DNA from 4 places in the Enterobacter cloacae complex sp. ECNIH7 genome. Region 2 is predicted to be linked to each of the others. Evidence: predicted binding sites of a transcription regulator. Region 2 holds the regulator's gene; each other region holds the start of a gene.
The links. The regulator PurR, encoded in region 2, represses purine synthesis genes. The targets are predictions, from matches to a motif close to CANGCAAACGTTTGCNTG.
Positions count from the first base shown of each region.

Region 1 (5,416 bases), 2.0 Mb from region 2:
CTGACGCAGCGCCATGCCCTGCGGGGAAAACTCCGCATTCAGGATCGGGTCGAAAAGATGCAGCGAGCCGTAGATAAACTCGCTGGCGTTCATGGACAGGCGGCCTTCCTGGCTCTGCCAGTCGCCTTTGCTGAGAGTCAGGTTGCGCAGGCTTAAATCGAGATCGGTCACCGCCCAGTCCGGGCCCTGAAGCCGGGCGTCGGTCACGTCCAGACGACCAATTTGCAGAGAAGGGGTGGAGGCCAGCGGCGCAAAGAACGCCATTAGCGTTTTATCGCTCTGCAGGCGGATCTCATTCAGGCGCATGGTGTCGATAATCCAGCTCCCGTCGGCGTTGCGCAGGGCGGAGCCGGTGAGCGAGCCGCGGGCCATGTCGGCGCCAATCGTTTTCAGCACCACTTCCCTGCCGTTAAGCTGGCCCTCGATCAGCACGTTGGTTGCCGGTACGCCGTTCAGGGTCAGCGAGCCTGCGCTCATCTGAATCTGCGCGTTGTTCCCCAGCACGTTGCCCGCTTCCGGCTGCCACGGGCTGACGCCGCCCGTGACCTTTTGCGCGCTCAGGTCCCATTCGGTATTCGGGCTGTTAAAGGCCATGTTGTTCAGCTGCAGGCGATCCGCCTGGAAAGGCAGCGGTGCCGTTTGAGGCGAGAGATTCAGCGTGCCGTCGAACAGGGTGATGGTGTCCATATGCAGCGGATCGGTTATCTGGCGGCTGCTCAGGCCGATATCGACTTTTTTGGCAACCAGCGTGGCGGGTTTACCGTCCCGACCGAAGGTGACGTTTTCCAGAATGATGTGGGAAGGCGACGAAAAGCGGTGATTCATCTTGTCGAAACTGAGTTCGTAGTCGGTATTCACCGTCACCCAGCTGCTGACCTGAGACGCGCCCCAGCGGGTCTGGAGCAGAATATAGAGCGCCAGCATCACAATGAGCAGGGCTACCAAAAGATAGACGAGTAGCTTTCCAATAAATTTCATGGTCTTCCATCCCGCAAAACGCACATAAGGGAGTTATGCACGATTTATGCGCAATCCTCAAGGCGGGAATGGTGTAATTAGATGTCACGGCAGGCATTGACTACCTGCCGTGAAGATGATCAGTTCTTTTCAGGCGGGAAAACGAGGTTCAGAACGATAGCGGTGATACCGCCCGCGGCAATGCCGGAAGAGAGCAGGTTTTTCACCCAGTCAGGCGCAAACTGCAGGATCAGCGGCTGCTGGGACACGCCCAGGCCAACGGCCAGCGACAGCGCGATAATCATGATCGCGCGGCGGTTCAGCGGCTCGCGGGAGACGATACGCACGCCGGAGGCCGCGATAGTGCCGAACATCACCAGCGTTGCGCCGCCCAGCACAGGCTCAGGGATATGCTGCACAAAGCCGCTTACCGCCGGGAACAGGCCGAGAACGATCAGCATCAGCGCCACCACAAAACCGACGTAGCGGCTGGCAACGCCGGTCAGCTGGATCACGCCGTTGTTCTGACCGAAGCAGGAGTTCGGGAAGGTGTTGAATACCGCAGAGACAAACGAGTTCAGGCCGTTCGCCAGCACGCCGCCTTTGAGGCGCTTCATGTACAGCGGGCCGGACACCGGCTGCTCGGAGACGTCCGAGGTGGCGGTGATATCACCGATGGTCTCCAGAGAGGTGATCATAAAGACCAGCATCAGCGGCAGGAGCAGGCCCCAGTCAATGCCCAGTCCGTAGTACAGCGGCGTAGGAACGACGATCAGCGCGCTGTTGGTCGGCGCGGTGTTCTCCGGCAGCATGCCCAGCGCCCACGCCAGCAGGTAGCCCGCCGCCATGGCGATCACCAGCGAGGCGACGCGCAGGTAAGGATTTCGCTGACGGTTAAGCAGAATAATGATCGCCAGCACGACACCCGCCAGCAGCAGGTTTTTCGGCGCGCCGAAGGTGTGGTCGCTCATTGCGGCATAGCCGCCGCCGATGGACGTCAGGCCCACCTGGATCAGCGACAGGCCGATAATCATCACGACCACGCCGGAAACCAGCGGGGTGATGACGCGGCGAGCCAGATGCAGAACGCGGGAGATCACCATCTCCGTACAGCTGGCCAGCATCAGCGTGCCGAACAGCGCCGCCATCATGGTCGGAACATCCGCACCGCCGGTTTTCAGCGCCGTACCGCCCATGATCAGCGGTGCCACGAAGTTAAAGCTGGTGCCCTGAATCGACAATAATCCCGACCCCACCGGACCCCACGCTTTAATTTGAATAATCGAGGCCACGCCGGAGGCGAAGAGAGACATGCTGATAATGTGCTGCGTGTCCTGCGCCGGTAAACCGAGCGCCTGGCAAATCAGCAGCGCCGGGGTGATCACCGCAACAAACATTGCCAGAAGATGCTGGCAGGCGGCGAAAAGCGTTTGCGGCAGCGGCGGGCGGTCTTCAAGGCGGTAAATCAGTTCGCTATTTTGCTTCTGCGCAATCGGTTGCGCATCGGGCGACTCTATGGTGTTAACGGACATCGGCGGCAATCCCACGGTGGAAAAGCGGGCATTTTATCTGACCACCTGGTAAAAGCAAACGATTGCCAGCAAAAAAAGGGAAGAAAATCTGCTGCTGTGAGCAGGTTTTCTACAACGCGTGGGGAAAAAAAATTACACTTTTTGCGCCGGGAGCTCATGAAGAGCGCAACCCGGCCCAGGATAACGCCGCGTGTGTATGGAACACGCGCATTACAGGAGCCTTTTATGATTCATCTCGATACGTTGTCGACCCTTGTTGCCGCAACGCTGGTTCTTCTGCTTGGTCGCAAGCTGGTACATAGCGTTTCCCTTCTGAAGAAATACACCATTCCTGAACCTGTCGCCGGTGGCCTGCTGGTGGCGCTGGCCCTGCTGATACTGAAAAAAAGCATGGGCTGGGAAATCGATTTTGATATGTCCCTGAAAGATCCGCTGATGCTGGCCTTCTTTGCCACTATCGGCCTGAACGCCAACCTGGCGAGCCTGCGCTCGGGCGGTAAGGTGCTCGGCGTATTCCTGATTGTGGTGGTGGGGCTGCTGCTGATGCAAAACGCCATTGGCATCGGCATGGCAACGCTGCTGGGGCTGGATCCGCTGATGGGATTGTTGGCGGGGTCGATTACCCTTTCGGGCGGTCACGGAACCGGGGCCGCGTGGAGCAAGCTGTTCATCGAGCGCTACGGGTTTGAAAATGCGACGGAAGTGGCGATGGCCTGTGCGACCTTTGGCCTGGTTCTGGGTGGCCTGATTGGCGGCCCGGTGGCGCGGTATCTGGTTAAGCACTCCACCACGCCGAACGGCAGGCCTGACGATGAGCTGGTGCCGACCGCGTTCGAAAAGCCGGACGTCGGGCGCAGCATTACCTCGCTGGTGCTGATTGAAACTATCGCGACGATCGCCATCTGCCTGACCGTGGGCAAAGTGGTTGCGCAATGGCTGGCGGGTTCCGCATTTGAACTGCCGACGTTTGTCTGCGTGCTGTTTATCGGGGTGATCCTGAGCAACGGTCTGGCGCTGATGGGCTTCTACCGCGTGTTTGAACGGGCGGTATCGGTGCTCGGCAACGTCTGCCTGTCGCTGTTCCTGGCGATGGCGCTGATGAGCCTCAAGCTGTGGGAACTGGCTTCGCTGGCGCTACCGATGGTGGCGATTCTGGCGGTACAGGCGCTGTTTATGGCGCTGTACGCCATGTTCGTGACCTGGCGCATGATGGGCAAAAACTACGATGCGGCGGTGCTGGCGGCGGGTCACTGCGGGTTTGGTCTGGGGGCCACTCCAACGGCTATCGCCAATATGCAGGCGATCACAGAACGGTTCGGGCCATCGCACATGGCGTTTCTTGTGGTCCCGATGGTTGGCGCATTCTTCATTGATATCGTCAACGCGCTGGTGATTAAGCTGTATCTGATGCTGCCGATGTTTGCCTGAAATCAGGCGTTGGAATAGCGCTCGGTTTCCGGCATCCAGCGCTCAATTAACGCTGCCGCCTGTTCGGGGTAGCGTTCATGAATATGGCGAGCCAGGCGCTGAACTTCTGGGATCATGGCCTGATCGCGCAGTAAATCCGCTACTTTGAATTCCGCGTTACCCGTCTGACGCGTGCCCAGCAGTTCGCCCGGGCCGCGGATCTCCAGGTCTTTTTGCGCAATCACAAAACCGTCGTTGCTGTCGCGCAGCACCTGAAGACGCATCTGGGCCGTTTTGGAAAGAGGCGCTTTGTAGAGCAGAACGCAGTGGGACGCAACCGCGCCACGGCCGACGCGCCCGCGCAGCTGGTGGAGCTGGGCAAGGCCGAGACGCTCCGGGTTTTCGATGATCATCAGGCTGGAATTCGGGACGTCCACGCCGACTTCGATCACCGTGGTGGCGATCAGCAAATGCAAATCACCCTGTTTGAACGACTGCATCACCGCCTGTTTTTCGGCGGGCTTCATGCGTCCGTGAACCAGACCCACGTTCAGCTCCGGCAGCGCCAGCTTAAGCTCTTCCCACGTGGCTTCGGCAGCCTGCGCTTCCAGCAGTTCAGATTCTTCAATCAGCGTACAGACCCAGTAAGCCTGACGCCCTTCCTGGGTGCAGGCGTTGCGCACGCGGTCAATGATATCGCTGCGGCGCGTGTCGGGAATGGCGACCGTGGTGACCGGGGTACGGCCCGGCGGCAGTTCGTCGATGGTGGAGGTATCCAGATCGGCGTACGCTGTCATCGCCAGGGTGCGCGGGATCGGCGTGGCGGTCATGATCAGCTGATGCGGGTGGAAGCCCTGCTGCAGGCCTTTTTCCCAGAGCGCCAGACGCTGATGTACGCCGAAGCGGTGCTGCTCGTCGATAATTACCAGCGCAAGACCGTTAAACTGCACCTGCTCCTGGAAGATGGCGTGCGTGCCGACAATCATCTGCACCTGCCCGCTGGCAATAGCCTCCTGTTGCGCAAGGCGAGCTTTGCCTTTTTGCTTCCCGGCAAGCCAGCCCACTTCAATCCCGAGCGGCGCAAACCAGGCGCGGAAATTGTTGGCGTGCTGTTCGGCCAGCAGTTCGGTTGGCGCCATCAGCGCCACCTGCTTACCGTGGGCAATCGCGCGCAGGGCCGCCAGGGCGGCAACCAGCGTTTTACCGGAGCCCACGTCGCCCTGCACCAGGCGCATCATCGGCACGTCGAGCGCCATATCGCGTTCAATCTCGGCGGTGACGCGCGCCTGCGCGCCGGTGGGTTTAAACGGCAGAGAGGCCAGCAGCTTATCTTTGAGCTCATCACGAGGGCTTAAGGGCTGGGCGTGGAAACGCTGCGCGCCCGCGCGAAGCGCCAGCATGCTCAGGTTATGTGCCAGTAATTCCTCAAGGATAAGACGCTGTTGGGCGGGGTGTTTGCCGCTTTCTAAATCGCTGAGCTGCAGCGTTGGCGGCGGTCGATGCAGGGTTCGCAGCGCCTC
Region 1 is NZ_CP017990.1:124,601-130,016, forward strand. Features, by position in the region: gene WM95_RS00625 (AsmA family protein) at 1-978, opposite strand, end outside; gene xanP (xanthine/proton symporter XanP) at 1,098-2,489, opposite strand; gene gltS (sodium/glutamate symporter) at 2,715-3,917, shown strand; gene recG (ATP-dependent DNA helicase RecG) at 3,920-5,416, opposite strand, start outside.
Region 1: a site for PurR is predicted at 2,541-2,558, ahead of gltS (sodium/glutamate symporter). Genes of this name have one in related genera too.

Region 2 (5,416 bases):
TCGTTCGAATTACCTGCACTACCGTATGCAAAAGACGCCCTGGCACCGCACATTTCTGCGGAAACCCTGGAATATCATTACGGCAAGCATCACCAGACGTACGTCACCAACCTGAACAATCTGATCAAGGGCACCGATTTTGAAGGCAAAACGCTGGAAGAGATCGTCCGCAGCTCAGAGGGTGGCGTCTTTAACAACGCGGCTCAGGTGTGGAACCACACCTTCTACTGGCACTGCCTGGCGCCGAATGCCGGCGGTGAACCTGCCGGTGAACTGGCTACCGCTATCAACGCCGCATTTGGCAGCTTCGCGGATTTCAAAGCGAAATTTACCGATGCAGCCATCAAGAACTTCGGTTCTGGCTGGACGTGGCTGGTTAAAGAGGCGGATGGCAAACTGGCTATCGTGTCCACCTCTAACGCGGGTACCCCGCTGACTACCAGCGCTAAGCCGCTGATGACAGTGGACGTATGGGAACACGCTTACTACATTGACTACCGCAACGCGCGTCCGAACTACCTGGAGCACTTCTGGGCACTGGTTAACTGGGACTTTGTCGCGAAGAACTTCGCCGCGTAAGAGACACGCAGAAGGGTTCGCCCTTCTGCGTTTTTGGTTTATTCCGCAGCGCAGGCTGCTTCAGGCTGTTTACGACCCGACATCATCACCAGCAGCAGGCCGAGCGCGGCAATAATCGCCCCCATCACCGGCACAAAGCTGTATCCCAGACCACCTGAAATCACGGCCCCACCGGCCGCGGCGCCCAGGGCATTACCCAGGTTAAACGCACCGATATTCACGGAAGATGAAAGTCCCGGCGCCTCGTGCGCGACACGCATCACGCGCATCTGCAGCGGCGGCACCACGGCGAAAGTGGCGGCTCCCCAGACGACCATCGCAATCGCGGCCCCAAACTCATTGCGCGCCAGCCACGGAATGGCAACCATGATGACTATCAGCAGGGTTAAGAAGCCCTTAAGCGTCCCGCTCACGGAACGGTCGGCAAATTTCCCGCCGAGAAAGTTGCCGATCGAGAAGCCCACGCCAATCAGCACCAGCATCGCGGTCACAAAGAGAGGGGTTGCGTGGGTGATGTCATGCAATACAGGTGAAATATAGGTGTAGAGGGTAAACATCGCCCCTGCCCCCAGCACGGTGGTCAGCAGCGCGGAGAGCACCTGCGGGCGCATCAGCACAGCCAGCTCTTTACGCACTTCCGGACGTTCTCCGGCGCTGCCTTTCGGCAGGGAGAAGAACAGCGCCACCATCGCAATCACGCCCAGTCCGGCCGTCGCCAGGAAGGACATTCGCCAGCCAATAACCTCGCCCAGCCAGGTTGCCGCAGGCACCCCGCCGATGTTGGCAATCGTTAGCCCCATAAACATGGTCGCCACGGCGCTCGCCTGCTTGTGTTTTGGCACCACGCTGGCTGCCACGACCGATCCCAACCCAAAGAACGCGCCGTGGTTAAGGCTGGTCAGAATACGCGATAGCATCAGAGTGGTGTAGTCCGGCGAAATGGCCGAAAGCACGTTGCCCAGGGTGAAAATCGCCATCAGGAAAATCAGCGCATTGCGGCGCGCGCGGTGCGAAAGCAGAAGCGTCATCAGCGGCGCACCGACCATCACGCCGATAGCGTAGGCGCTAATTAACATCCCTGCCGCAGGGATAGAGACATCTACGCCCCGGGCAATAACAGGCAGTAACCCCATCGGGGAGAATTCAGTGGTGCCAATCCCAAAAGCGCCAATCGCCAGGGCCAGCAGGGGAAAATTGATTTTCATGCGTCAACTCCGGATGCCGTGTCATTTGGTGACACAGAACAAAGAAGCGGAAAGCATGACATCAATCACAAAAAATGAGAAGTTAACAAAATGGCAAAAGATTTTTGCCAGAGAAGTAACAATCCGGGGAGTCGGGAGGGAGAAGGCTCTCCCTCCGCGTAAATCAGTGCAGCGCAGCCGTCAGACCGGCCGCAACAATCAGAGCCAGCACAACAACGGTGGTGAACAGCGAAAACTTAAGATCGGAACTCATCAATTTTTCTCCTTTTAATCCCCACACGAAAAGTGAGCTTGCTCATTTTTGCACAGATTACGTCAAAAATCTTCCTGGATTTATACTGATAACCACTTTACCTCTTCCCCTTTTCATCAAGATAGGACAAAATTCCACGCTAAATTTATTAGCGTACCGGCCATTGACCCCCTCCTGACGTCCCGTGTCGTTTTCCCGGCGTGCCGCAATTCAACATTGCGAGATAAGGGTGAGAGAAGGCAAACGTTTACCTTCAAGTTTTTCAGGAGCTTAGGATATGGTCTGGAGTGACATTTAATGGCAACAATTAAAGACGTAGCAAAACGCGCAAACGTTTCCACTACAACCGTATCACATGTAATTAACAAAACCCGCTTTGTGGCGGAAGAGACGCGCAACGCCGTCTGGGCAGCGATCAAAGAGCTGCACTATTCGCCAAGTGCGGTTGCGCGCAGCCTCAAGGTTAATCACACCAAGTCCATTGGATTGCTGGCGACCAGCAGTGAAGCGGCCTATTTTGCCGAGATCATTGAAGCGGTCGAAAAGAACTGCTTCCAGAAAGGCTATACCCTGATTCTGGGCAACGCGTGGAACAGCATTGAAAAACAGCGTGCCTACCTGTCGATGATGGCGCAAAAGCGCGTTGATGGCCTGCTGGTAATGTGCTCCGAGTATCCGGAGTCAGTGCTGTCGATGCTGGAAGAGTATCGCCATATTCCAATGGTGGTGATGGACTGGGGCGAAGCGCGCGCAGACTTCACCGATTCTGTTATCGATAACGCCTTTGAAGGCGGCTATATGGCCGGTCGTTATTTGATCGAACGCGGTCACCGCGAGATTGGCGTGATCCCCGGTCCGCTGGAGCGCAACACCGGCGCGGGCCGTCTGGCCGGTTTTATGAAAGCGATGGAAGAAGCGTTGATCAACGTGCCGGAAAACTGGATTGTGCAGGGCGACTTTGAGCCGGAATCGGGCTACCGCGCGATGCAGCAGATCGTCTCCCAGCCGCACCGTCCGACCGCCGTGTTCTGCGGAGGCGACATCATGGCCATGGGCGCGCTCTGCGCTGCCGACGAGCTGGGCCTGCGCGTACCGCAGGATATTTCCGTGATCGGGTATGACAACGTGCGTAACGCGCGCTTCTTCACCCCGGCGCTGACCACCATTCACCAGCCAAAAGACTCGCTGGGCGAAACGGCCTTTAACATGCTGATGGACAGAATCGTCAACAAGCGTGAAGAGTCGCAGTCCATTGAAGTTCACCCGCGTCTTATCGAACGCCGTTCCGTTGCGGATGGTCCGTTCCGCGACTACCGTCGTTAATCGCTTTACGGGGGCCAGCTACGCTGGCTCCCGTAACCATTCCCGGTTCAGCGTTTCGCTGTCTCCCAGATAATCCAGCAGCCAGGCCATCGCAGGCGAGACATCATTTTGCTGCCATGTCAGGCAGCAGGCCGCATCCGGGAACGGATTCTCCAGCGTCAGCTCAACCCACTCTCCGGTATCGATGCGCGGACGCGCGAAATGAACGGGCACCATCGCGACGCACAGCCCGGCGCTGAGGCACGTCGCCGACGATTCCCAGTCAGGGGCCACCACCCGCCGCTGGTTGTCGAGAAGCCAGGTGATACGCTTGGGCAATGAACGGGACGTATCTTCCAGCACCAGCGACGGCCAGTTGCGCAGCGTGTCATCGCTCAGCGGCCCTTCCATCGCCGCCAGCGGATGGTCGCTTGCCACCACGCATTTCCAGCTCAGCATTCCCATATCGCGAAAGGCGTAACGTCCCCCGACCGGGATCGCCTGCGTGGCCCCAATCGCCATCTCTGCCCTGCCGTCCGCCAGCGCATCCCAGACGCCGTTAAACACCTCCTGCGAGACCCGCAGCTCGACGTCAGAAAAATGACGATAGAAATCGACGATCATCTGCCGGGTGCGCTCGGGTTTAACGATGTTGTCCACCGCGATGGAAAGATGTCCCCGCCAGCCGTTAGCGATCTGCTGACACTGTTCGCGGGTGATCTGCATTTTTTTGATAACAGAACGCCCTTCTTTCAAAAACCACGCGCCTGCGGGCGTTAATTCCACATCACGATGCCGCCGTTCAAACAGCGGAACCGCCAGCCACTCCTCAAGCTGACGCACCGTGTAGCTGATTGCCGAAGGGACGCGGTGCAGCTCCTGCGCCGCACCGCTAAAGCTGCCGTTACGCGCAACAGCATCGACCACTTCAAGAGAATAATCTGACCACATTTTCTGCCTGCAAAATTTTTGAATGCACCCGCCAAATATTAGCGTTTCACAAGCGGCTTTGCACTCCCTACACTCAGCGCCAATGTATACCTGCCTCCTCAGGAGAATAAAATAATGCAACCCAGGAACAGTTTTTTAGTCTGGCTCGGCGGCTTGAGCGTGCTGGGCTTTTTGGCCACCGATATGTACCTGCCGGCGTTTGCCGCCATGCAGGAAGATTTACAAACGCCTGCTGCCGCCATCAGCGCCAGCCTGAGTTTATTCCTCGCCGGTTTTGCCTTCGCTCAGCTGCTCTGGGGACCGCTCTCGGATCGCTTTGGTCGTAAACCGGTACTGTTGCTGGGCCTGGCCATTTTTGCGGTGGGCTGCCTGGGAATGTTATGGGTACGCGATGCCACCTGGCTGCTGGTGCTGCGGTTTATTCAGGCCGTGGGCGTCTGTGCCGCGGCCGTGACCTGGCAGGCGCTGGTCACCGACTATTACCCGGCTAACCGCACAAACCGTATTTTCGCCACCATTATGCCGCTGGTGGGTCTCTCACCTGCCCTCGCTCCCCTGCTGGGCAGCTGGATCCTCGCGCATTTCGACTGGCAGGCCATTTTCGCCACGCTGTTTGCCATTACTCTGGTACTGATGCTGCCGGCGTTCGCCCTCAAGCCCGCGCATAAAAAAGAAGCGCATACTGACGCGAAGCCGATTACCTTTACTTCCCTGCTCAGCGCCAAAGCGTATCGCGGGAATGTCCTGATCTATGCCGCCTGCTCGGCAAGCTTCTTCGCGTGGCTCACCGGCTCGCCGTTCATTCTGCACGATATGGGTTACAGCCCGGCAGCCATCGGCCTGAGCTATGTTCCGCAGACCATCGCGTTCCTGGTAGGCGGGTACGGCTGTCGCGCGGCGCTGCAGAAGTGGGAAGGTCAGCAGATGCTGCCGTGGCTGCTGGTGCTGTATGCGCTGAGCGTTATCGGGACCTGGGCCGTTGGCTTTATTCCCGGTGCCGGTCTGGCTGAAATTTTGATCCCATTCTGCGTGATGGCCGTCGCGAACGGGGCGATTTACCCTATCGTTGTAGCCCAGGCGCTGCGTCCCTTCCCGCAGGCGACAGGCCGCGCCGCCGCGCTGCAGA
Region 2 is NZ_CP017990.1:2,154,074-2,159,489, reverse strand. Features, by position in the region: gene sodB (superoxide dismutase [Fe]) at 1-579, shown strand, start outside; gene WM95_RS10725 (MFS transporter) at 618-1,784, opposite strand; gene cydH (cytochrome bd-I oxidase subunit CydH) at 1,948-2,037, opposite strand; gene purR (HTH-type transcriptional repressor PurR) at 2,335-3,360, shown strand; gene punR (DNA-binding transcriptional activator PunR) at 3,379-4,290, opposite strand; gene punC (purine nucleoside transporter PunC) at 4,405-5,416, shown strand, end outside.

Region 3 (5,416 bases), 900 kb from region 2:
AACGCGCGCCCCGGCCTGCAGCTGCTCCAGATCCTGACGGGAAAGCGCACCGTAGGTTGGGTCCGTCGGCACGGAGAACATCACGTCACCGTTGTCCGCAACGTACGCGTGGCCGCGTGCGATCAGCTTTTCGGTGATCTCAATAATTTCGTGAATGTGGTGGGTCGCGCGCGGCTCGCTGTCCGGGCGCTGAATATTCAGGGCGTCAAAATCTTTATGCATCTCGACGATCATGCGATCGACCAGCGCAACGAAGCTTTCGCCGTTTTCATTTGCGCGCTTGATGATTTTGTCGTCGATGTCGGTGATATTACGCACGTATTTCAGGGTATAGCCCAGAAAACGCAGGTAGCGTGACACCACGTCAAAAGCGACAAAGGTACGGCCATGGCCAATGTGACAGAGATCGTAAACCGTAATACCACACACGTACATGCCGACTTCCCCGGCATGGATAGGTTTAAATTCCTCTTTCTGGCGCGTCATTGTATTAAAGATTTTTAACATCGAAGATTCCATGTAAACACGTGTGTGGTTGAAAACAGGCTATTCTACCCGTAATTCAAACCCGAAGCAGCACACAATGCAAGGTGATCGCATCCTGTGGTTATGCTATAACAAGCCCCTATAGATGACCCGAACGCGGGTCGACGTACCACAATAACGGAACAGGATGCAAAAATGGTTACTTTCCACACTAATCATGGCGATATCGTAATCAAAACCTTTGATGACAAAGCGCCTGAAACAGTTAAAAACTTCCTGGACTACTGCCGCGAAGGTTTCTACAACAACACCATTTTCCACCGCGTGATCAACGGCTTTATGATCCAGGGCGGCGGTTTTGAACCTGGCATGAACCAGAAAGAGACCAAAGAAGCGATCAAAAACGAAGCGAACAACGGTCTGAAAAACACCCGCGGTACGCTGGCAATGGCCCGTACTCAGGCTCCGCACTCTGCCACCGCGCAGTTCTTCATCAACGTGGCCGACAACGACTTCCTGAACTTCTCCGGCGAAAGCCTGCAGGGTTGGGGCTACTGCGTATTCGCAGAAGTGGTTGAAGGTATGGACGTGGTTGACAAGATCAAAGCCGTCGCTACTGGCCGCAGCGGTATGCACCAGGACGTTCCTAAAGAAGACGTTGTGATTACAAGCGTGACCGTCAGCGAGTAATTCGTGGCGACACTCTTTATTGCGGATCTGCATCTGCAAACAGAAGAACCGGCGATAACCGCCGGTTTTCTGCGTTTTTTACGCGGTGAAGCGAAAAGCGCCGATGCGCTGTACATCCTGGGCGACCTCTTTGAAGCCTGGATTGGCGACGACGACCCTAACCCGCTGCACCGTGAAATGGCAGCCGCCATTCACGCCCTCGTGGATTCCGGCGTTCCCTGCTACTTCATTCACGGCAACCGTGATTTCCTGATCGGCAAGCGCTACGCCCGCGAAAGCGGCATGACGCTGCTGCCGGAAGAGCAGGTGCTCGATCTCTATGGCCGCGGGGTCCTGATCATGCACGGCGACACGCTCTGCACCGACGATACTGGCTACCTGGCGTTTCGCGCCAAAGTCCACACCCCGTGGATCCAAAAGGTGTTCCTTGCGCTGCCGCTGTTTATCCGCAACCGCATCGCCGCCAGAATGCGCGCGGGCAGTAAAGCCGCCAACAGCAGCAAATCCATGACCATCATGGACGTGAACCCGCAGGCCGTGGTGAGCGTAATGGAAAAGCATGGCGTTCAGTGGTTGATCCACGGTCATACGCACCGTCCTGACGTCCATTCCCTTATCGCCAACGGCGAAGCGGCCCATCGCGTGGTGTTGGGTGCCTGGCACACCGAAGGCTCCATGGTCAAAGTCACGCCAGAGGGCGTGGAGCTGATCGCGTTTCCGTTCTAACCCCTCACACTATCATTCTATTTTTTTGAACAATATCGGCAAATTGTTTCGATTTTAATCAGCCCGTGGTCGGCTTATTATTTATCACATCAGGGCAACACGCCCTATCCCAGATAAAATACTTAAGGAATACGACCATGAAATCCATCAAAACTTTCGTTGCAGTTGCCGCTCTTTCCCTGGTTTCTTTCGGTTCTTTCGCTCAAAGCGTGAGCGCAACCGCCTCTACCCTTGACCGCGCAGAAGCGAAAATTGCCGCGCAGGCCGCCGAGCAGAATGCCTCTTATAAAATCACGAGCGCGAAGGTCAACAACCGCGTGTACATGACCGCAGAACTGACTAAATAAAAACCCTGATTGCCGTGCCGCCAGCTACGACGTGCGACAGCGACAATACGATGAGGAAGGAACAGAGAATGAAAAACATCAGCATCGTAAGTACCCTGCTGCTGGCAGTCGTGGTGTCCACAGGCGCACAGGCCGCGGAGAATCGCTTCTCCGTGCCAAAATCAGGCTCGAATGCCGACACCAGCATGGTAAATCATATCGATGTCAGCCGCGCGTTCGACAACGAGAACCTGTCCGCAGGGGATCTTCAGTAACATCACATAAAAGACCGCCATCGTGCGGTCTTTTTTGTTATCGCTTTCTCGCCATAACTGCTCACCTTTTAACCGCGCAACCGTTTTCCTTGCCCGTATAACATGCTATTCTCTGTGCCCTCGAAAGCAGTGTGTTTCGCACCACAGGAGTTTTAAGACGCATGTCTTCCCGCAATAATCCGGCGCGTGTCGCCATCGTGATGGGGTCCAAAAGCGACTGGGCTACCATGCAGTTCGCCGCCGAAATCTTTGAAATCCTGAATGTTCCGCACCACGTTGAAGTGGTCTCCGCGCACCGCACACCGGACAAACTGTTCAGCTTCGCCGAAAGCGCCGAAGAGAACGGTTATGAGGTGATCGTTGCCGGTGCGGGCGGCGCAGCACATCTGCCAGGCATGATTGCCGCCAAAACCCTGGTGCCGGTACTAGGCGTTCCGGTCCAAAGCGCCGCGTTAAGCGGTGTGGATAGCCTCTACTCCATCGTCCAGATGCCGCGCGGTATTCCTGTCGGCACGCTGGCGATTGGTAAAGCGGGTGCTGCCAATGCCGCCCTGCTGGCGGTGCAAATTCTTGCGACGCACGATAAAGCATTACACCAGCGTCTGGCGGAGTGGCGTAAAGCCCAGACCGACGAGGTGCTGGACAATCCGGACCCGCGGGGTGCGGCATGAAGCAGGTTTGCGTCCTCGGTAACGGCCAGCTAGGCCGCATGCTGCGTCAGGCCGGTGAGCCGCTGGGTATTGCCGTCTGGCCCGTCGGGCTGGACGCCGAACCGGAAGCCGTACCGTTCCACCAGAGCGTGATCACCGCCGAGATCGAACGCTGGCCGGAAACGGCTCTGACCCGCGAGCTGGCGCGTCATAACGCCTTCGTTAACCGCGACGTATTCCCGATCATCGCCGACCGTCTGACGCAAAAGCAGCTGTTCGACAAGCTCGGTCTGCCGACCGCGCCGTGGCAGCTCCTGTCCGATAAAAGCGAGTGGAATGACGTTTTCGCGATGCTGGGCGAGCTGGCAATCGTGAAGCGCCGCGTGGGCGGTTACGACGGCCGCGGCCAGTGGCGCCTGCGTGCAGATGAAACGGCAGAACTGCCGGACGACTGCTACGGCGAGTGCATCGTTGAGCAGGGCATCAACTTTAGCGGTGAAGTGTCGCTGGTTGGCGCGCGCGGGCACAACGGGCATACCGTCTTTTATCCGCTGACGCATAACCTGCATCAGGACGGCATTCTGCGCACCAGCGTCGCCTTCCCGCACGCCAATGCTGACCAGCAGGCGCAGGCGGAAGATATGCTCTCTGCCATCATGCACGAACTCGGGTATGTGGGCGTCATGGCGATGGAGTGCTTTATCACCCCGTCCGGTCTGCTGATCAACGAACTTGCGCCGCGCGTGCACAACAGCGGGCACTGGACGCAAAACGGCGCGTCCATCAGCCAGTTCGAGCTGCACCTGCGCGCGATCGTCGACCTGCCGCTGCCGCAGCCGGTGGTGAACTGCCCGTCGGTGATGATCAACCTGATCGGCACCGATCTGAACTACGACTGGCTGAAGCTGCCGCTCGTGCATCTGCACTGGTATGACAAAGAGGTCCGCGCGGGTCGTAAGGTCGGTCACCTGAACCTGAACGACAGCGACACGGGCCGCCTGAGCGCCACCCTGGAAGCCATGATCCCGCTCCTGCCTCCGGAATATGCGAGCGGTATTGTCTGGGCACAGTCAAAGCTCAAGTAAGACATCTGCGCCGGGGAGTTGACCTTCCCCTTCCCCGGCGTACAATCCCCGCCCATTGCTGCTGAGTTTTCTTCTGGAATAACCATGAACGATGGAACGGACTATCGCGCGATCCTCGCGTCTGATACCCCTTTAATCGACGTTCGCGCGCCGATCGAATTTGCCCAGGGCGCGATGCCTGCGGCGATCAACCTGCCCTTAATGAACGACGACGAGCGCGCCGCCGTCGGCACCTGCTATAAGCGCCAGGGCCCCGAAGCCGCGCTGGCGCTCGGCCATCAGCTGGTGAGCGGCGAGACGCGTGAGGCACGCATCAACGCCTGGCGGGAAGCAAGCCTTGCCCATCCTGAGGGCTTTCTCTGCTGCGCGCGCGGCGGCCAGCGCTCGCATATCTCTCAGGCCTGGCTGAAAGAGGCGGGCGTCGACTACCCGCTGATCCGCGGCGGCTATAAGGCCCTGCGTCAGACGGCAATTCAGGTGACCATCGAGCAGTCACAAAAGCCGATGGTGCTTATTGGCGGCTGCACCGGAAACGGTAAAACCCTGCTGGTGAAGCAGCACGCTCAGGGTATCGATCTGGAAGGGCTGGCGCACCATCGCGGTTCGTCGTTTGGCCGCACGCTCACGCCGCAGCTTTCCCAGGCGAGCTTTGAAAATCACCTTGCGGCTGAGCTCCTGAAAAAAGACGCCGCGCGCTGGGTGCTGGAAGATGAAGGCCGGATGATTGGCTCCAACCATCTGCCGGAGTGCCTGCGCGACCGCATGGTTGAAGCCCCTATCGTTGTCGTCGAAGACCCGTTTAACGTCCGTCTTGAGCGCCTGCGCGAAGAGTATTTCGACCACATGTGGGCGGACTTTTCTGCCGCCTACGGCGAGGAAGCAGGCTGGAGGGAGTACAGCGAGTACCTGCACCACGGCCTGTTCGCCATTCGCCGCCGTCTGGGGCTGCAGCGGTATGCAGAATTCACCGCGCTGTTAGATTCCGCGCTGCTGGAACAGCAACGCTCCGGCAGCACAGAGGCGCACTTCAGCTGGCTTGCGCCGCTGCTGAAGGACTATTACGACCCGATGTACGGCTATCAGCTGGAGAAAAAAGCGGAGAAGATTGTCTATCGCGGGACGTACGAAGAGATTGCTGAGTGGCTTGATCGCTAAAATAAAGTCGGATGGCGAGGTAA
Region 3 is NZ_CP017990.1:1,251,055-1,256,470, reverse strand. Features, by position in the region: gene cysS (cysteine--tRNA ligase) at 1-507, opposite strand, end outside; gene ppiB (peptidylprolyl isomerase B) at 682-1,176, shown strand; gene lpxH (UDP-2,3-diacylglucosamine diphosphatase) at 1,180-1,902, shown strand; gene WM95_RS06120 (YdgH/BhsA/McbA-like domain containing protein) at 2,040-2,249, shown strand; gene WM95_RS06115 (hypothetical protein) at 2,318-2,503, shown strand; gene purE (5-(carboxyamino)imidazole ribonucleotide mutase) at 2,665-3,174, shown strand; gene purK (5-(carboxyamino)imidazole ribonucleotide synthase) at 3,171-4,238, shown strand; gene mnmH (tRNA 2-selenouridine(34) synthase MnmH) at 4,323-5,393, shown strand.
Region 3: a site for PurR is predicted at 2,577-2,594, ahead of purE (5-(carboxyamino)imidazole ribonucleotide mutase). Genes of this name have one in related genera too.

Region 4 (5,416 bases), 2.5 Mb from region 2:
AGCCGCCCGCATGCCGGGCGCTACGCGGATACGTTCGGTCCAAAAAGCATCGTGGTGGTGGGACTGTGCGGCTGTTTTCTCAGTGGCCTGAGCTATCTGCTGGCTGCCGCAACCGGCCACTGGCCGCTGGTCAGCCTGGCGCTGCTCTGCCTGGGCCGCGTCATTCTTGGCATCGGGCAAAGTCTGGCGGGAACCGGCTCAACGCTGTGGGGCGTGGGGGTGGTAGGCGCGCCCCACATTGGCCGGGTGATCTCCTGGAACGGGATTGTCACCTACGGTGCGATGGCGCTCGGGGCGCCGCTCGGCGTGGCCTGCTATGCGCTTGGCGGGCTGTATGGGCTGGCTATCACCATTATGGCGGTCGCGCTGCTGGCAATCCTCTTTGCGCTGCCGCGTCCGAAAGTTAAGGCCAGCAAAGGCAAGCCGCTGCCATTTCGGGCGGTGCTGGGGCGCGTCTGGCCGTACGGCATGGCGCTGGCGCTGGCGACCACCGGCTTTGGCGTAATCGCGACCTTCATTACCCTGTTCTACGACGCCAAAGGCTGGGACGGCGCAGCCTTTGCGTTAACCCTGTTTAGCTGTGCGTTTGTTGGCGCCCGCCTGCTTTTCCCTAACGGCATCAACCGCCTTGGCGGGCTGAACGTGGCGATGATCTGCTTTGCGATAGAGATTGTCGGGCTGTTGCTGACCGGAATAGCGATGGTGCCCTGGGTCGCGAAAGTGGGCGTGTTCCTCGCGGGGGCTGGCTTTTCCCTGGTCTTCCCGGCGCTGGGCGTGGTGGCGGTAAAAGCCGTGCCGCAGCAGAACCAGGGGGCAGCGCTGGCGACCTATACGGTGTTTATGGATATGTCTTTAGGGATTACCGGCCCGCTGGCGGGGCTGGTGATGTCCTGGGCAGGCGTGCCGGTGATCTATCTTGCCGCGGCGGGCCTGGTGGTGATTGCGCTCCTGCTGACGTGGCGGCTAAAAAAATGGCCCCCGGTGCAGGCACCGGAGGCCACGTCATCATCGTGAAGCGTTACTGGATCACGATGGTGTTAATAATGTTTTCAGCAGCCGTCTGCGCTTTCTGCTGATCTTCGGCTGGCAGGGTGATCTGCAGGGTCAGCAGTTTGTTATCAACCTTGCCCAGCACCACAGAAGAGTATGCGGTCTGGCCTTTTGCAGAGATGATGCTGTCGAGCTGTTGCAGCGTGTGGCCTTTCAGCTCGATGGATTTATTGGTCACGACCTGCAGCTGCGGATCGCGGCCGCGCTGCTGATCTTCCAGACGTTTGGACAGGACGGCCAGATCTTCGCTGGTGTCGTCGCCCACAATCACAATGACCGCTTTCTGCCCGGTTGCGTCGGAGTAAACGTGCATGTTGTTCGCCTGGGTGCCCAGCTTGCCGCTCTGATCGGTCATATCGGCTGGCAGAGAGAAGCTGAGTTTGCCATCCATCAGATTCACCGGCTGGCCGGTCGCGTTGCTCTCTGCGGATGCGCCCTGAGCAGGCGTTTTCGTGTCGCTGTTATCACAGGCTGCAAGACCCACAACCAGCAGGCCAATCCCGACATATTTAACCAGATTGCGCATTGACTTCTTCCTTTCGATAAACGGCCATAACGGCTCATTCGTTCATCTTATCACAACTGATAAAGCGAACCCTTAACCAGCCTGCAATGCCGTGATTTCAGATTTATCTGCCAGCCTTTTCAGCAGCATATTGAGCAGCACGCCGTACATCGGCAGGAAGAAAACAATGCTGATGAGGACCTTGAAGCAGTAGTCCACCAGCGCGATTTCCATCCAGTGTTCGGCCATGAACGCATCCGGGCTGCGCCAGAAGGCGATGAAGAAGAAGGCCAGCGTATCGCTCACGTTACCGAACAGCGTGGAGGCGGTTGGCGCCATCCACCAGCGATGATTCTGACGCAGGCGGTTAAACACGTGCACGTCGAGGATCTGCCCCAGCGCGTAGGCCATAAAGCTTGCGGCAGCGATACGGGCAACAAACAGGTTGAAGTGGGTTAACGCCTCAAAGCCCTGCCAGCTTCCCATATAAAACAGAGACGAAACCACGTACGAGATGAACAGCGCCGGGAGCATGACCGAAAAAATAATACGGCGAGCCAGCGGTGCGCCAAAGATACGCACGGTCAAATCCGTCGCGAGGAAAATAAACGGGAAGCTGAATGCGCCCCAGGTGGTGTGAAAACCAAAGATGGAGATCGGGAGCTGCACCAGATAGTTGCTGGAGGTGATCACCAGCAAATGGAAAAGCGAAAGCCAGAACAACGCTTTTACGCGCTGTGATTCAGAAAACGACGTCATATTGTGACCTTTTTATACGTTGGGGTGAGGGAACCCAATAAAAACCGCAGCATGATACTGCTTTGTCAGGACATTGCAATGGTTAGTTTTTACGCAATCGTTAACCTGGTTTGCATTGATCGCAACCGGGCGTAAACTACAGCCGTTTTTACCAGACCGAGAAGATCATGACCGACCTGTTTTCCAGCCCAGACCACACTCTTGATGCCCAGGGCCTTCGCTGCCCGGAGCCGGTAATGATGGTACGCAAAACCGTGCGCAACATGCAGACCGGTGAAACGCTGCTGATTATTGCCGACGACCCGGCCACGACCCGCGATATTCCCGGCTTTTGTACCTTTATGGAGCATGAACTGGTGGCACAGCAGACCGAAGCGCTGCCGTACCGGTATTTGATTCGTAAGGGGTAGATGGGCGCCTCTGCGGCCTGATGCCCTCACCCCGGCCCTCTCCCGCGGGGAGAGGGAGAACGTCATCCCTTCATCCACGCCCTGATCCCGTCCAGGAACATCTGCGTTGCCATCATCACCAGAATCAGCCCCATCAGGCGCTCCAGCGCGTTCACCCCTTTCTCACCCAGCAGGCGCAGGAACAGCGACGACTGCAGCAGGATGATAAACGTCCCGCCCCAGGCGATCAGCAGGGCAATCACCAGATGGCTCATCTGGTTCGGATACTGATGCGACAGCAGCATCAGCGTGGCCAGAATGGTCGGCCCTGCGACGAGTGGAATCGCCAGCGGCACGATAAACGGCTCTTCACCCGCGGGCAGGCCGCTGCTGCTGCCTTCCGCGCTCGGGAAAATCATCTTAATGGCAATCAGGAACAGAATAATCCCGCCGGAAATCGAAACGGTTTCGGCGCGCAGGTTGAGGAATGCGAGAATTTTCTCACCGGCAAACAGGAAGATAAACATCAGCAGCAGGGCGATGAGCAGCTCGCGGATCATGATCGCCCGGCGGCGCTTCGGCTCGGTGTGCTTCAGCACCGACATGAAGATAGGCAGGTTTCCCAGTGGATCCATAATCAGGATCAATAAAACCGCCGCGGAAATGATTTCACTCATCTTTAAATTATCCCTGATACTTAGTAGTGTTATTTCGATGATTAGCGCTTTTTCTGATTGCCGGGCAATCATCGATTAATTTCGCTTGCGACTTTGGCAGCATTTTGTAATGTGAAGCATATCCCAGTTCAATACTGGCTTGCACAATCAGCACACACCCTCAGCAGGAAAAAAATGCTATGAAAAACGTTGGTTTTATCGGCTGGCGCGGTATGGTCGGCTCTGTACTCATGCAACGCATGGTTGAAGAGCGCGATTTCGACGCTATCCGCCCGGTCTTCTTCTCCACTTCCCAGCTCGGCCAGGCTGCTCCGTCCTTTGGTGGTACCACAGGCACGTTGCAGGATGCTTACGATCTGGAAGCGCTGAAGGCACTCGACATTATTGTGACGTGCCAGGGCGGCGATTATACCAACGAAATCTATCCAAAGCTGCGTGAAAGCGGCTGGCAGGGCTACTGGATTGACGCGGCTTCTTCGCTGCGCATGAAAGACGATGCCATCATCATTCTCGACCCGGTGAACCAGGACGTCATCACCGACGGCCTGAACAACGGCGTGAAAACCTTTGTCGGCGGTAACTGTACCGTCAGCCTGATGCTGATGTCCCTCGGCGGCCTGTTCGCGCAGGATCTGGTTGAGTGGGTCTCCGTGGCGACCTACCAGGCGGCGTCCGGCGGCGGCGCGCGTCATATGCGCGAGCTGCTGACCCAGATGGGCCAGCTGCACCAAAGCGTCGCGACCGAGCTGGCAAACCCGGCGTCCGCGATCCTTGATATCGAGCGTAAGGTCACTCAGCTGACCCGAAGCGGCGAGCTGCCGGTGGATAACTTCGGCGTACCGCTGGCCGGTGGCCTGATCCCGTGGATCGACAAACAGCTGGATAACGGCCAGACCCGCGAAGAGTGGAAGGGCCAGGCTGAGACTAACAAAATCCTCGCGACCGCGAACACCATTCCGGTTGACGGTCTGTGCGTGCGTATCGGCGCGCTGCGCTGCCACAGCCAGGCCTTCACCATTAAACTGAAAAAAGATGTGTCTATTCCGACCGTGGAAGAGCTGCTGGCCGCGCACAACCCGTGGGCGAAAGTGGTACCAAACGATCGCGATATCACCATGCGCGAGCTGACCCCGGCTGCCGTTACCGGCACGCTGACCACGCCGGTTGGCCGTCTGCGCAAGCTGAACATGGGGCCGGAGTATCTCTCCGCGTTCACCGTCGGCGACCAGCTCCTGTGGGGCGCCGCCGAGCCGCTGCGCCGCATGCTGCGCCAGCTGGCGTAATAATTTGTTAACTACCGGGGGTGATTTTCACCCCTTTTTTTTGCGTACTACATGGAGTAACACGCGTATGTCTTATTTTTTATCAGGAGTCATCTAGAGCGTTGGCTATGCTTTAAGGAAGAGTCATTTCTTACCTGAGGTTCGAACGGAGCAGAATGGATGCACATTTTTGTGCTGTCCCGTTCAGGTCACATTAAAAGTCGTCCCGGAGCGCTTAAAAAGGACGACATAAAAAACAGGATGAATACCATGTCCGATCGTGTGGATAGAGACGTGATTAATGCGCTTATTGCGGGTCATTTTGCTGACCCCTTTTCTGTGCTTGGGATGCATCAAACTGAGGACGGCCTTGAAGTTAGGGCACTGTTACCGGATGCCACAGAAGTCTGGGTGATTGAACCCAAAACCGGCCGCAAGGTCGGTAATCTTGAATGCCTCGATTCCCGTGGCTTTTTCTCGGGCGTAATGCCCCGCCGTAAAAACCCTTTTCGCTATCAGCTCGCCGTTCTCTGGCACGGTCAGCAAAACCTAATTGACGATCCTTACAGCTTCGGCCCTCTGCTTAAAGAGATGGACGCCTGGCTGCTCTCCGAAGGAACGCATCTTCGCCCTTATGAAACCCTGGGTGCCCATGCCGATACCATGGACGGCATTACCGGCACGCGGTTCTCCGTGTGGGCACCTAACGCCCAGCGCGTCTCCGTTGTCGGCCAGTTCAACTACTGGGACGGTCGCCGCCATCCGATGCGCCTG
Region 4 is NZ_CP017990.1:4,813,812-4,819,227, reverse strand. Features, by position in the region: gene WM95_RS24075 (MFS transporter) at 1-1,014, shown strand, start outside; gene WM95_RS24070 (DcrB family lipoprotein) at 1,019-1,576, opposite strand; gene WM95_RS24065 (7-cyano-7-deazaguanine/7-aminomethyl-7-deazaguanine transporter) at 1,649-2,314, opposite strand; gene tusA (sulfurtransferase TusA) at 2,482-2,724, shown strand; gene WM95_RS24055 (YhgN family NAAT transporter) at 2,787-3,380, opposite strand; gene asd (aspartate-semialdehyde dehydrogenase) at 3,560-4,663, shown strand; gene glgB (1,4-alpha-glucan branching enzyme) at 4,913-5,416, shown strand, end outside.
Region 4: a site for PurR is predicted at 2,405-2,422, ahead of tusA (sulfurtransferase TusA). Genes of this name have one in related genera too.